Regions from separate parts of the Microbacterium sp. ABRD28 genome, predicted to be linked through region 1. Evidence: predicted binding sites of a transcription regulator. Region 1 holds the regulator's gene; the other holds the start of a gene.

Region 1 (6,224 bases):
GCCCGAGACCTCCGTAGCGCTCGGCTTCGGTTTCCGCTGCGGATTCCTGGGCCTGCTGCACCTGGAGATCATCACCGAGCGGCTCTCGCGCGAGTTCGGGCTCGACCTCATCACCACCGCCCCCTCCGTCACGTACGAGGTGCACACCGACACCGGCGAGACCATCTCGGTGACGAACCCCAGCGAGTACCCCGACGGCCGGGTCGCGGAGGTGTCCGAGCCCATCGTGAAGGTCGGCATCCTGCTGCCGAAGGACTACGTGGGAACCGTGATGGAACTCTGCCAGTCCCGCCGCGGAGCACTGCTGGGTATGGACTACCTCAGCGAAGACCGGGTGGAGCTTCGCTACAACATGCCCCTCGGTGAGATCGTCTTCGACTTCTTCGACCACCTCAAGAGCCGCACGCAGGGCTACGCGAGCCTGGACTACGAGCCCGCCGGGTCGCAGACCGCAGACCTCGTGAAGGTCGACATCCTGCTCCAGGGCGAGAAGGTGGATGCCTTCAGCTCGATCGTGCACCGGGAGAAGGCGTACGCCTACGGCACCATGATGACCGAACGACTGCGCAAGCTCATCCCGCGTCAGCAGTTCGAGGTGCCGATCCAGGCCGCGATCGGCGCCCGGATCATCGCGCGCGAGAACATCCGCGCCATCCGCAAGGACGTGCTGGCCAAGTGCTACGGCGGTGACATCACCCGCAAGCGCAAACTGCTCGAGAAGCAGAAGGAAGGCAAGAAGCGCATGAAGATGGTGGGCCGCGTCGAGGTGCCGCAGGAGGCCTTCATCGCCGCGCTCTCGGGGGATGTCGAGGGGAAGCAGAAGTAGGCTGTCAGCCATGCGCCGCGGAACCTTCAGGGATGACACGGTCGACTATGCCGCCGTCGGGGCCACCCAGGCCGCCGATCTCATGCACTTCCCGCCGGAGCGGAGCATCCCGGCGGAGGAATCGTGGCGGATCGGCAGCGGCGAGGAGCGCTTCCGCGCCGCCGGCGAGTCGCTGCTCTCGTGGAGTGCGCAGCGCGGAGCCGGGTTGGAGCTGACCGACGTCCGCCCCGCCGCCGGCCCGATGTACGCCGGCGTGAGCTTCGATGAGAACGGCGCTCTCATCGCTCCGAGCAAGCTCGAGGTCGAGCAGCGCTACGACTCCGACGGCACCCCCTTCGTCACCGCCGGCGCGACCGTGCACCTGGGGGGTCGGGTCGCGGGAATGCGCGCCGACGGCGAACTGCGGGTGATCTTCGCGGTCGAGGAACCCCGCCGCATCGGCTTCGCCCTCGGCACGGTGCAGGGGTCGGTCGTCAGCGGCGAGGAATCGTTCATGCTCGACTGGCACGACAACGACGAGGTCTGGTTCACGGTTCGCGCCTTCGACGCGCCGCAGGCGCTGCTCTATCGACTCTTCCCCGCTCTCACCCGGCGCCGCCGTCGCGAACTGTTCACCCGCTACCTGCGTGCCATCTCCCCGCTGTACGCCACCCCCGCCTGAGCGTGGGAGCCGCGCTTCCCCTCGGTGAACCCGCCCCGGCCGACGGCTCGCTGCCGGCCGGCACGGTCATCGACCCGTCGGTGCCCTTCGGCGCCTATCTACACATCCCCTTCTGCCGGGTGCGCTGCGGGTACTGCGATTTCAACACCTACACCGCCACCGAGCTACGCGGCGCCAGGCAGGACGACTACGCCGACACTCTGTTGCGCGAAGTGGAGCTGGCCCGCCGCGTGCTGTCCGAGACCGGGCGGCTGCGACCGGTCGAGACGGTGTTCTTCGGCGGGGGCACGCCCACCCTTCTTCCCGCCGACGACCTCGTGCGCATGCTCGAGGGCGTGCGTGCGGCGTTTCCGGGGGCCATCGAGCCCGAAGTGACGGTGGAGGCCAACCCCGACACCGTCGACGAGGCGGTCGCACGCCGCCTCGCGGAGGCCGGGGTGACCAGGCTGTCGATCGGCATGCAGTCCGCTGTTCCTCCTGTGCTGGCGACGCTGGATCGCTCGCACCGCACCGACGCGGTGGCCACCGCCGTGGCTGCCGCCCGCGAAGCCGGGCTCGGTGTCAGCATCGATCTGATCTACGGCGCACCGGGAGAATCACTGGCCGACTGGCGCGTCTCGCTCGAGACGGCGATCGCGCTCGACCCCGACCACCTCTCCGCCTACGCCCTCATCGTCGAGGAGGGGACGGCGCTGGCCCGCCGCATCCGACGCGGGGAACTCGCCCTCCCCGACGACGATCTGCAGGCGGAGATGTACGAGCTCGCAGACGATCTGCTCACCGGGGCGGGGCTGTCGTGGTACGAGGTGTCCAACTGGGCTCGGACCCCCGCCGATCGCTGTCGCCACAATGCCGCGTACTGGCGGGGCAGCGACTGGTGGGGGTTCGGCCCCGGCGCGCACGGCCATGTGGCCGGAACCCGCTTCTGGAACGTGCGTCATCCGGCCGCCTACGCCCAACGGCTCGCCGAGGGCCTGTCTCCCGCAGCGGGGCGCGAGGTCCTGTCACCGTCATCCCGGCTCCTCGAGGCGGTTCTCCTCGGCGTCCGCACCCGCGAGGGTCTGGCCACCTCGTCCCTCCCACCGGGCGCGGATGCCGCCCTCCCGGGGCTCGTGGCGGACGGCCTGGTCGAACCTCAGACCATCGACCGGGTGCGGCTGACCCGGCGCGGCCGACTCCTGGCCGACCACGTCGTTCGCACGCTCACGGCCTGACATGCCGTGATCCGGCCGTCCGACGTCGAGGGTGTTCCGATAGAATTGGCACTCGGATCCCACGAGTGCCAGGGGTGTCGGCAGGCCGACGAAGGGGGTGTCATGGTCAGCGAACGCGGATTGCAGGTGCTGCGCGCCATCGTGCAGGACTACGTCGACACGCGCGAACCCGTCGGCAGCAAGGCCATCGTCGAGCGTCACGCCTTCGGCGTGTCCGCCGCCACCATCCGCAACGACATGGCTCTGCTCGAAGACGAAGACCTCATCGTCGCCCCGCACACGTCGTCGGGGCGGGTCCCGACCGACAAGGGCTACCGCGTCTTCGTCGATCACCTCGCCCAGGTCCGGCCTCTGAGCCCCGCCCAGCGGACGGCCATCTCGTCGTTCTTGGAAGGTCCCTCGGATCTCGACGAAGTGCTCGCCCGCACGGTGCGCGCTCTGACGGTCCTCACCGGGCACGTCGCGATCGTGCAGTATCCGTCTTTCGCGCGGGCGACGGTCTCCCACGTGGAGCTCGTACGCCTCGACGCACTGAAGGTGCTGGTCATCGTCGTCACCGACACCGGCCGGGTCTCGCAGCGACTCGCGTTCCCGGGAATGGAGATCGATGAGGACCGGATGCAGCGGATCCGCGGCCGGGTCTCCGACCTCGTCGTCGGAGTGCCGGTGCGGGAGGGCGTCGCCGGGGTCGCGACCGCCGTCGAGGCGGGCGAGACCCCCGGGGATCCCGACGGCCCCGCGCTCCAGGCGATCCTCCGGGTCATCGGGGAGGAACTGGACGGCTTCCGCCAGGACCGACTCGTGCTCGCCGGCAGCGCCAACCTCGCCCGCAGCGAAGCGGATTTCCGCGGCAGCATCTATCCGCTGCTGGAGGCCATCGAAGAGCAGGTGACACTGCTGAGGCTCATGGGAGAGATGGTCGCCGACGATCAGGGCCTCGCGGCGAGCATCGGCCGCGAGAACGAGCCCTTCGGCCTGAGCGAAGCGTCCGTCGTCGCGAGCGACTACGACGCGACGGGCTCTCGTGCTCGCGTCGGCGTGCTCGGACCGACCCGCATGGACTACCCGACCAACCTCGCGGCCGTCCGGGCCGTGGCGAGGTACCTCACTCGTCTCCTGGACGAAGACGAGAACGCCCGCTGACGACAGCATTCCGCAGACTCCCCGCGCCCGGCGCGGCAGGAAGGTGAAAGTGGCTGACCACTACGAAGTACTCGGTGTGGCGCGTGACGCCAGCCCCGACGACATCAAGCGCGCCTACCGACGGCTGGCGCGAGAGCTGCACCCCGACGTCAATCCCGGTGAGGACGCGGCGGAGCGGTTCAAGCTCGTCACGCACGCCTACGACGTGCTGAGCGACCCCGACCAGCGCGCCCGCTACGACGTCGGCGGCGACACCGCCTTCGGCGGAGCCGCCGGCGGGTTCGGCGGGTTCAGCGACATCTTCGAGACCTTCTTCGGCGGGGGAGGAGGCGGCGGGGCGCGCGGTGCCCGGCCGCGCTCACGGCGCGAACGCGGTCAAGACGCGCTGGTTCGGATCAACCTCGAGCTCAAGGACGTCGTGTTCGGCGTGCACCGCGACATCGAGGTCGACACCGCCGTGGTGTGCGAGACGTGCACCGGATCGTGCTGCCAACCCGGCACCTCACCCGTCACGTGCGACATCTGCCACGGCACGGGCCACGTTCAGCGGCAGGTCCGAAGCCTCCTCGGCAATGTCGTCACCTCCCAGCCGTGCTCGGTATGCCAGGGGTACGGCACGACGATCCCGTATCCCTGCGCCACCTGCCAGGGGCAGGGGCGGGTTCGCTCACGCCGCACGGTCTCGATCGACGTACCGGCGGGCGTCGAGAGCGGTCTGCGTCTGCAACTGCCCGGGTCGGGCGAGGTGGGCCCCGCCGGCGGACCCAACGGCGATCTCTACCTCGAGGTGAACATCGCACCCGACCCGGTGTTCTCGCGCGACGGCGATGACCTGCTGGCGACGCTCGAGGTGTCGATGCCCGACGCGATCCTCGGCACCCACACGACGATCGACTCGCTCGACGGACCGGTCGACCTCGAACTGAGGGCCGGCGTGCAGTCCGGCGACGTGCTGACCATCAAGGGGCGCGGCATCACACCGCTGCGCGGCTCGCAGCGCGGCGATCTTCGCGTCGGCGTGCAGGTGGTGACCCCCACACGGCTCGACCACCGGGAGCGCGCCCTCATCGAAGAGCTCGCCAAGCGCACCAAGCCCGCCCCGCCGCGCCTCTCCGAATTCCACCAGGGCCTGTTCGCCAAGCTCCGGGATCGTTTCCGGAACGGCTGAGCGGTGCCCCTGCACTTCTTGGCCTCCGAGGCGACCACGACGCCCGTCGGCGGCGTCGTGACCCTGACCGGTGCCGAGGCGAAGCACGCCGCCACGGTGCGGCGGGTGCGCGTCGGTGAGAGTGTGACCGTCGGCGACGGCGCCGGGGTGTGGCTCGAGGGCGCCTGCGAGTCGGTGTCCCCGTCGTCGGTGGCAGTGCGGGTGTCGGCGAGATCGCAGATCGCCGCCCCTGCCCCTCGCGTGGTCCTGGTCCAAGCCCTGGCCAAGGGCGACCGCGACGAACTGGCCGTTCAGGCCGCGACCGAGCTCGGCGTGGACGAGATCATCCCCTGGCAAGCCGCGCGGAGCATCTCCCGCTGGGACGCGGCCAAGGCGGCCAAGGGACGAGAGCGGTGGCAGACGATCGCCCGGGAGGCGGCGAAGCAGGCCCACCGGCCCTGGGTTCCCCTCGTGTCCGAGCCGGTCACGACGGCCGCGATCGCGGCGCGTGCGGACAGCGACCTCGTCGTCGTCCTCGAGCCGACGGCGTCCGAGCGGCTGAGCGGGCTTGCCTCGTCGAGCCGCGACCTGCTGCTCGTGGTCGGTCCCGAGGGTGGCATCACCCCGCAGGAACTCGCCCTGCTGGAAGACGCCGGAGCGACCCTCCGTCGCCTCGGCGAATCCGTCCTGCGCACCTCGACGGCGGGTCCCGCAGCGATCGCCGTCGTCAGCGGTGCCCTCGGTCGCTGGTGACGGCCCCTCGGTAGACTTCCTCCATGAGCGAACCGTCGGTCTTCAGCCGTATCCTCACCGGCGACATCCCGGGAGAGATCCTCACCGAGACGGAGAACGTCTTCGCCATCCGCGACATCGCCCCCCAGGCCCCCGTGCACCTGCTCGTCATTCCCAAGACCGAGCGCTACCGCGACGTGGGGGAGCTCGCCGCAGGCGACCCGGCACTCCTGAGCGAAATGGTCGCGCTGGCCGGATCGCTCGCGGCGCAGCACGCCGACGGCGATTACCGCCTCGTGTTCAACACCGGCGCCAACGCCGGACAGACGGTCTTCCACGTGCACGCGCACGTCCTCGCCGGGGGCCTGCAAGAGAAGGAGCTTCGTGCCTGACACCCCACCCGCCGTCGAGCGCGTCCTCGCGGACGGCGTCGCCATGGTCCAGCTGCTCGGTCCGCAGGACCGTCTGCTGCGCGTGGTCGAGAAGGAGCATCCCGATGTC
Region 2 (6,224 bases), 570 kb from region 1:
GCGTCGTAGCGGGCCTTGTTCGCGAGCCACCATTCGCGGGTGTTGTCGGCGGCGAGGTCGTCGTAGAAGCGCGGGGCGTCGGAGTCCAGTCCGTCGAAGGCCATGCGGCAGATGGTAGCCGTCGGGATCCGGGATGAGGACCGGAATGCTCCGGTCACACGCAGAAGCGCCCCTCCTGGAGGAGAGGCGCCTCTGTGTGGGACTGCTATCAGAAGTCCATGCCACCCGTGGGGTCGGCGGGCGCCGCGGCAGCCTTCTCGGGCTTGTCGGCGACCACGACCTCGGTGGTGAGGAACAGGCCGGCGATCGACGCGGCGTTCTGCAGCGCCGAGCGGGTGACCTTGGCCGGGTCGATGATGCCCTGCGCGAACAGGTCACCGTACTCGCCGGTCGCAGCGTTCAGGCCGTGACCGACCGGCAGCTCGGCGACCTTGTTGGCCACGACACCGGGCTCGAGACCGGCGTTCAGGGCGATCTGCTTCAGCGGAGCCTCGATGGCGACCTTGACGATGTTCGCACCGGTGGCCTCGTCACCCACGAGCTCGAGAGCCTCGAAGGCGATCTTGCCGGCCTGGATCAGCGCGACACCACCACCGGGGACGATGCCCTCCTCGACGGCAGCCTTCGCGTTGCGGACGGCGTCCTCGATGCGGTGCTTGCGCTCCTTCAGCTCGACCTCGGTGGCCGCACCCGCCTTGATGACGGCCACGCCGCCGGCGAGCTTGGCGAGGCGCTCCTGGAGCTTCTCGCGGTCGTAGTCGCTGTCGGTGTTGTCGATCTCGCGACGGATCTGGGTCACGCGACCCTCGATCTGCGCAGCGTCGCCGGCACCTTCGACGATGGTGGTCTCGTCCTTGGTGATGATGACCTTGCGCGCACGGCCGAGCAGGTCGAGGGTGGCGTTCTCGAGCTTGAGACCGACCTCCTCGGTGATGACCTGGCCGCCGGTGAGGATCGCGATGTCCTGCAGCTGCGCCTTGCGACGGTCGCCGAAGCCGGGAGCCTTGACGGCAGCCGACTTGAAGATGCCGCGGATCTTGTTCAGCACCAGGGTCGCCAGCGCCTCACCCTCGACGTCCTCGGCGATGATGACGAGCTCCTTGCCGTCCTGGATCACCTTGTCGACGACGGGCAGAAGGTCCTTGATGTTGGAGATCTTCTGGTTGGCGATCAGGATGTAGGGGTCTTCGAAGACCGCTTCCTGACGCTCGGGGTCGGTGACGAAGTAGGGGTTGATGAAGCCCTTGTCGAAACGCATACCCTCGGTGAGCTCGAGCTCGGTGCCGAACGTCTGCGACTCCTCGACGGTGACCACGCCCTCCTTGCCGACCTTGTCGATCGCCTCGGCGATCAGGTCGCCGATGGTGGGGTCAGCCGCGGAGATCGACGCGGTCGCGGCGATCTGCTCCTTGGACTCGACCTCCTTGGCGTCGGCCAGCAGCTGGTCGGTCACGGCCTTGACGGCCTTCTCGATACCGCGCTTGAGCGAGATCGGGTCGGCACCGGCGGCGACGTTGCGCAGACCCTCGCGAACGAGCGCCTGGGCGAGCACGGTCGCGGTGGTCGTACCGTCACCGGCGACGTCGTCGGTCTTCTTCGCGACCTCCTTGACCAGCTCGGCGCCGATCTTCTCGTAGGGGTCGTCCAGCTCGATCTCCTTGGCGATCGAGACACCGTCGTTGGTGATCGTGGGGGCGCCCCACTTCTTCTCCAGCACGACGTTGCGACCGCGGGGACCCAGGGTCACCTTGACGGCGTCGGCCAGGGTGTTCAGGCCGCGCTCGAGGCCGCGACGGGCCTCCTCATCGAAAGCGATGATCTTTGCCATGTGTGTGTCGTCCCTCCCGGACGTAGGCTTTCGGACTTAGCACTCAACAATCACGAGTGCTAATCCATTCTGGCACTCGGCATGGGTGAGTGCAAGCCACGGCACACGCGGCGTGTGGCGGGTCGGCGCGCGACGCCGACCCGCGTCATCCGCTTCTCAGACGACGCGGACCGATTCGGCCTGCGGGCCCTTCTGTCCCGACCCGACGGTGAACTCGACGGTCTGACCCTCCTCGAGAACCCGGAACCCGGTCATGTCGATGTTCGAGTAGTGGACGAAGACATCCTGACCGTCACCGGCGGTGATGAAACCGTAACCCTTCTCGGCGTTGAACCACTTGACGGTGCCCTGTGTCATGGCGAACTCTCCTGTACTGCGGCGGGACAGGGCCCATGCTAGGGACCGCCGACAGGCGGGAACCGGCTCTCACGCGATTGTTGACATGCCCGCTGTCAAACATTTACGCGGGCGAAACACATCTCTCGGTTCAGGGAGCGGGTGTCTCTTCGGCGGGCGCGTCGGTCGTGCGGTCCAGCCCGATGACGACGGTCAGCTGCAGAGCCTGGCTCTCGTCCTCCGGGGTGTTCGGGTCGTCGGCGAGCTGGTAGACATCGGTCTGCTCGATGCGTGCGCCGCCGAGCACGAGGTCGGCGAGACCCGCGGCGGCCGCCTGGTCTCCGGGGAAGGCGTAGTAGACCGTGGTCTCGGCGAAGTCGGTCGTCCCGGCGCCGCTGGCCGAGACGGCGTCGGCGGACCATCCGGCCGCGACGATCTCATCCTTCACCTGGGTCGCCAGCCCCTGCTCCGGCGTGGCGTTGAGCACCTGCACCGAGTACGACGTGTCGATCACCGGCTCGACCGTGGGTTGCGGTGACGCCGTCGGCTCGGCGTCGGGGGCGAGCTGGATGCGCCCCGACGTCAGCAGAGTTCCGAAGATGCCGACGACGATGAGCACGATGGTGGCCAGGCTCGCCCAGAGCAGCACCACTCCCGGACGCATCCGGGGATTCTCCGCACGGTGGGCGCCGACACGTCCTCCGTCCGCGGGGAGGTCATCGAAGCGATCCCGCGGATAGGTCCTTTTCGGCACCAGAAGATGCTACCGAAGCGGGCAGAGGCAACCTAAGCGTCAGCTGGACGGAAGATCCCCCTGCCGCGTCGCCGCCCTCAGCGCCCGGTGGCGGCGGTGCGGATGACCCGCGCGCGCAGGCGCGCGTCGCGGATGCGGCGCAGACGCTTGACCAGCATGGGGTCGTACTCCTGCGCTTCGGTGGTGTCGATGAGCCGTGTGAGCAGCTGGTAATACCGCCCTGGAGACATACCGAGCCGAAGGCGGATGGCCTCTTCCTTGGCGCTGCCGTGTCGCGTCCACAGCGCCTCGAAGTCGAGGATCAGCCGATCTCGTTCACTCAAGGGCCTGTCACTCAGGGGCACCCGCCCACGCTAACCCCGGGCCCCCTGCTCCCCCGCGCGCCACTCCACGAATCCGCCGAGCGGATCGACCTCGGCGCAGGGATTCCCGTCGATCGCGAGGACGAACCCCGACCATCGCCGGGGATCGAGAGGGGGATGCCACTGGTCGGCCATGTCCGCGGGGGTGAGGGTGATCCACCGCGCCCCCACCGTGGCGCCGAGCGCGTCGATCTCTGCGCGCAGACGCTGCCGACCCGCGCGCGGGATGTGCGGGAGGACTCCGGGGGTGGTGATCACGAGAGTGGCCTCCGCGGGAGCGGAGGCGGCGGCCTGCGCCACCACGCCCGGTTCCGAGGCGTCACCCCACCACATCCGCGGCGGATCCGCCGCCGCGATGTCGAGCGCGGCCATGACGCGCTCTTGTCGTCCCGTCTCGCCCGGCCAGACCAGGGCGGCGAGGAATGTGCGATCCGCCGCGTCCGCGGCATCCAGGGGTGCGAGATCGACTCCTGCACGCCAGACCACCTCGGGCAGCGTCAGCGTCTCGGCGAGGCGTTCAGCGCCAGGTCCCCGGAGCGCACTGTCGAGGATGACCGCGGAGGGCCCGTCGACGGGGTCGAGGGCGGGCCCGTCGGCATACCGGTAGGAATACCGGTCGGGATACAGGCACAGGCCGGCACTCGCGCCGATCTCGAGCAGGGCGATCGGTCCCGTGATGGCGGAGAGCGCAGGAAGGAGCGCGGCGCAGCGAAGAGGCTCGTTGGTCTGCAGCGAGCGGGCCGCGCACTCCTCGACCACGGCCCGCGCGTGGCGCTTCGTCCACGCCGCCCACGCGGGGTAGTCGTCCTCCGGTGCACCGAGGAGACGCGTGACGGCGAACACGAGAGGCGGCTGACGGTGCGTCGCGGGGATCCTCGCGAGGATTCGCTGCACCGCCCGGTCGCCCGACACCCCGGCGGCCCAGGCTTCGTACAGCATCGAGCGCCCCGGCGCTTCGATCTCGGCGAACCTGCGATACCGCTCGGCGACGTCAACGACAGCATCGGAGTCGGGCATCGTCCCATCGTGCCGCGGTCGAGCGTCGTCGGCATCACCGATGTGTCGCCGCGTGTACGCGCATGGCGGACCAGGCGCCCCGGGTCGCGGGTCTGCGGTTGAATGGATGCAGGAGGTTCCATGTCTTACACGGTGGACAAGTCCGACGAGCAGTGGCGAGCCGAGCTCACCCCCGAGCAGTACGCGGTTCTGCGCGAGTCGGCGACCGAGCGCCCCTGGACCGGAGAGTTGCTCGACGAGGAACGCGCGGGTCTCTACGCCTGCGCCGCCTGCGGCGCCGAGCTGTTCAAGAGCGGTACGAAGTTCGACTCCCACTGCGGGTGGCCGAGCTTCTACGAGTCGATCCGACCCGAAGCCGTCGAGCTCATCGAGGACAACAGTCACGGGATGGTGCGCACCGAGGTGCGCTGCGCCGCCTGCGGGTCGCATCTCGGCCACGTCTTCCCCGACGGCTTCGGCACTCCGACCGGTGATCGGTACTGCATGAACTCGCTCGCTCTGGACTTCACGCCCGAACCGTCCGCGTGAGTGCGATGAGTGAGGCGGTGTACGACGCCGTCGCCGGTCGACGCTCGTGGTCTCGTGTGACGGCCGACGCGCCGACGCACGAGGAGCTGGTCCGGCTCGTCGCCGCGGCCGGGAGGGTGGCCGACCATTCCTCCCTGCGCCCCTGGAGACTGATCGAATTGCGCGGCGCCGACCGCGATCGACTCGGCCGGGCGATCAACAAGGCCGAGGGGCACAAGGGCGCATCCACGAAGCCCCAGCGTGCGCCCCTCCTCCTCGCCGTCGTCGCGAGCTATCGCAAGAGCGGCAAGGTTCCGCGGTGGGAGCAGGAGGCCGTCGCCTCCGGCGTCGCGCACGTGCTGAGCCTGCTGCTCGACGATGCGGGCTGGGGTGTGATCTGGCGCACCGGCCACTACACGCGCAGCAAAGCGGTGGCCAAGGCTCACGGGCTGAAGAAGAACGAGGAGCTGCTCGGGTGGCTCTACGTCGGCGGCAAGCCGAGTGACGCTCGTCCGGGTCGGCGCGCGCCGATCGAGGCCGACCGTTTCCTCTCGCGCATGCCGGCCGACAAGCGCGACCCGCGCTGACGCGAGCCGGCGGGCACGTCAACGCCGGCGCATCCGACGCCACGGCAGGCTCACGACGATCACCGACAGCAAGGCGAGCGTGATCATGGCGACCGCCTGCAGCGGGTCGGGGGTGCCGACCGCCGGCCAGAACGCGTCGATGAGGACGGATGTCGCGAGCTGTCCGACGACGGCGCCGAGGCCTAGCAGCAGCACGCCGGTGGAGCCCACGATCGCCGCCGAGAGGACGATGTAGACCACGCCGACCGCACCGCCGAGGTAGAGCAGCGGATTCGTGGGGAACTGCGTGGGCGCACCGACGAGGGCGACGCTGATCCCCGCCCCCACCGCGAGGATCGCCGTGCCTCCGATGAAATTGACCAGGGTCGCCGTGAGGGGTGAGCCGACCCGCGCGCGGAGACGACCGTTGGTCGCTTGCTGCCAGGCGATGCCGGCGCCGGTGAGCAGCGGAAGGACGAGCATCCACAGGGGAACGGTGGCCAGCGTGTCGCCGCTCAGCGCGAAGGCGACGGCGGCCACGGCGAGAAGGGCGCCCAGGAGCCGGGGGACCGTGACCGCGACCGCCCCCGCAGGTCCGTAGCCGGTGCGATCGAGGATGAGGCCCGCGACCGCCTGGCCGGCGACCATGCCCACGGTGAACAGGGAGACCCCGATGATGCCGACGGCGAGTCCCTGCGTCGCGACCGTGAGCGCGCCCGCCGCTCCCCCGAGGAGCATCCACCACGGGATCGAGCGTTCCCTGACGCCCCGTCGCAGCGCCGTGACCCCTCGGCGGCCGCCCGGTGTCAGCGCGGTGATGACGGCCACGATGACAAGACCCGACGCGAACGATA

The links. Region 1 encodes HrcA, which represses chaperone genes, less so after heat shock. Its sites were predicted from a motif close to TTNGCACTCGNNNNNNNCGAGTGCNAA; they were not measured.
Region 2: groL (chaperonin GroEL) is a predicted target of HrcA. The motif match lies at 1,865-1,891, and genes of this name have one in related genera.

What each region holds. Positions count from the first base shown of each region.
Region 1 covers NZ_CP031015.1:2,139,737-2,145,960, reverse strand. Annotated here, with positions in the region: gene lepA (translation elongation factor 4) at 1-826, shown strand, start outside; gene DT073_RS10365 (DUF1990 domain-containing protein) at 837-1,487, shown strand; gene hemW (radical SAM family heme chaperone HemW) at 1,490-2,701, shown strand; gene hrcA (heat-inducible transcriptional repressor HrcA) at 2,804-3,844, shown strand; gene dnaJ (molecular chaperone DnaJ) at 3,894-5,012, shown strand; gene DT073_RS10345 (16S rRNA (uracil(1498)-N(3))-methyltransferase) at 5,016-5,744, shown strand; gene DT073_RS10340 (HIT domain-containing protein) at 5,768-6,115, shown strand; gene DT073_RS10335 (PhoH family protein) at 6,159-6,224, shown strand, end outside.
Region 2 covers NZ_CP031015.1:2,706,648-2,712,871, forward strand. Annotated here, with positions in the region: gene DT073_RS13035 (DUF2461 domain-containing protein) at 1-104, opposite strand, end outside; gene groL (chaperonin GroEL) at 209-1,828, opposite strand; gene DT073_RS13045 (cold-shock protein) at 1,985-2,185, opposite strand; gene DT073_RS13050 (LytR C-terminal domain-containing protein) at 2,316-2,918, opposite strand; gene DT073_RS13055 (DUF3263 domain-containing protein) at 2,996-3,241, opposite strand; gene DT073_RS13060 (DUF2332 domain-containing protein) at 3,272-4,297, opposite strand; gene msrB (peptide-methionine (R)-S-oxide reductase MsrB) at 4,418-4,825, shown strand; gene DT073_RS13070 (nitroreductase family protein) at 4,831-5,391, shown strand; gene DT073_RS13075 (DMT family transporter) at 5,410-6,224, opposite strand, start outside.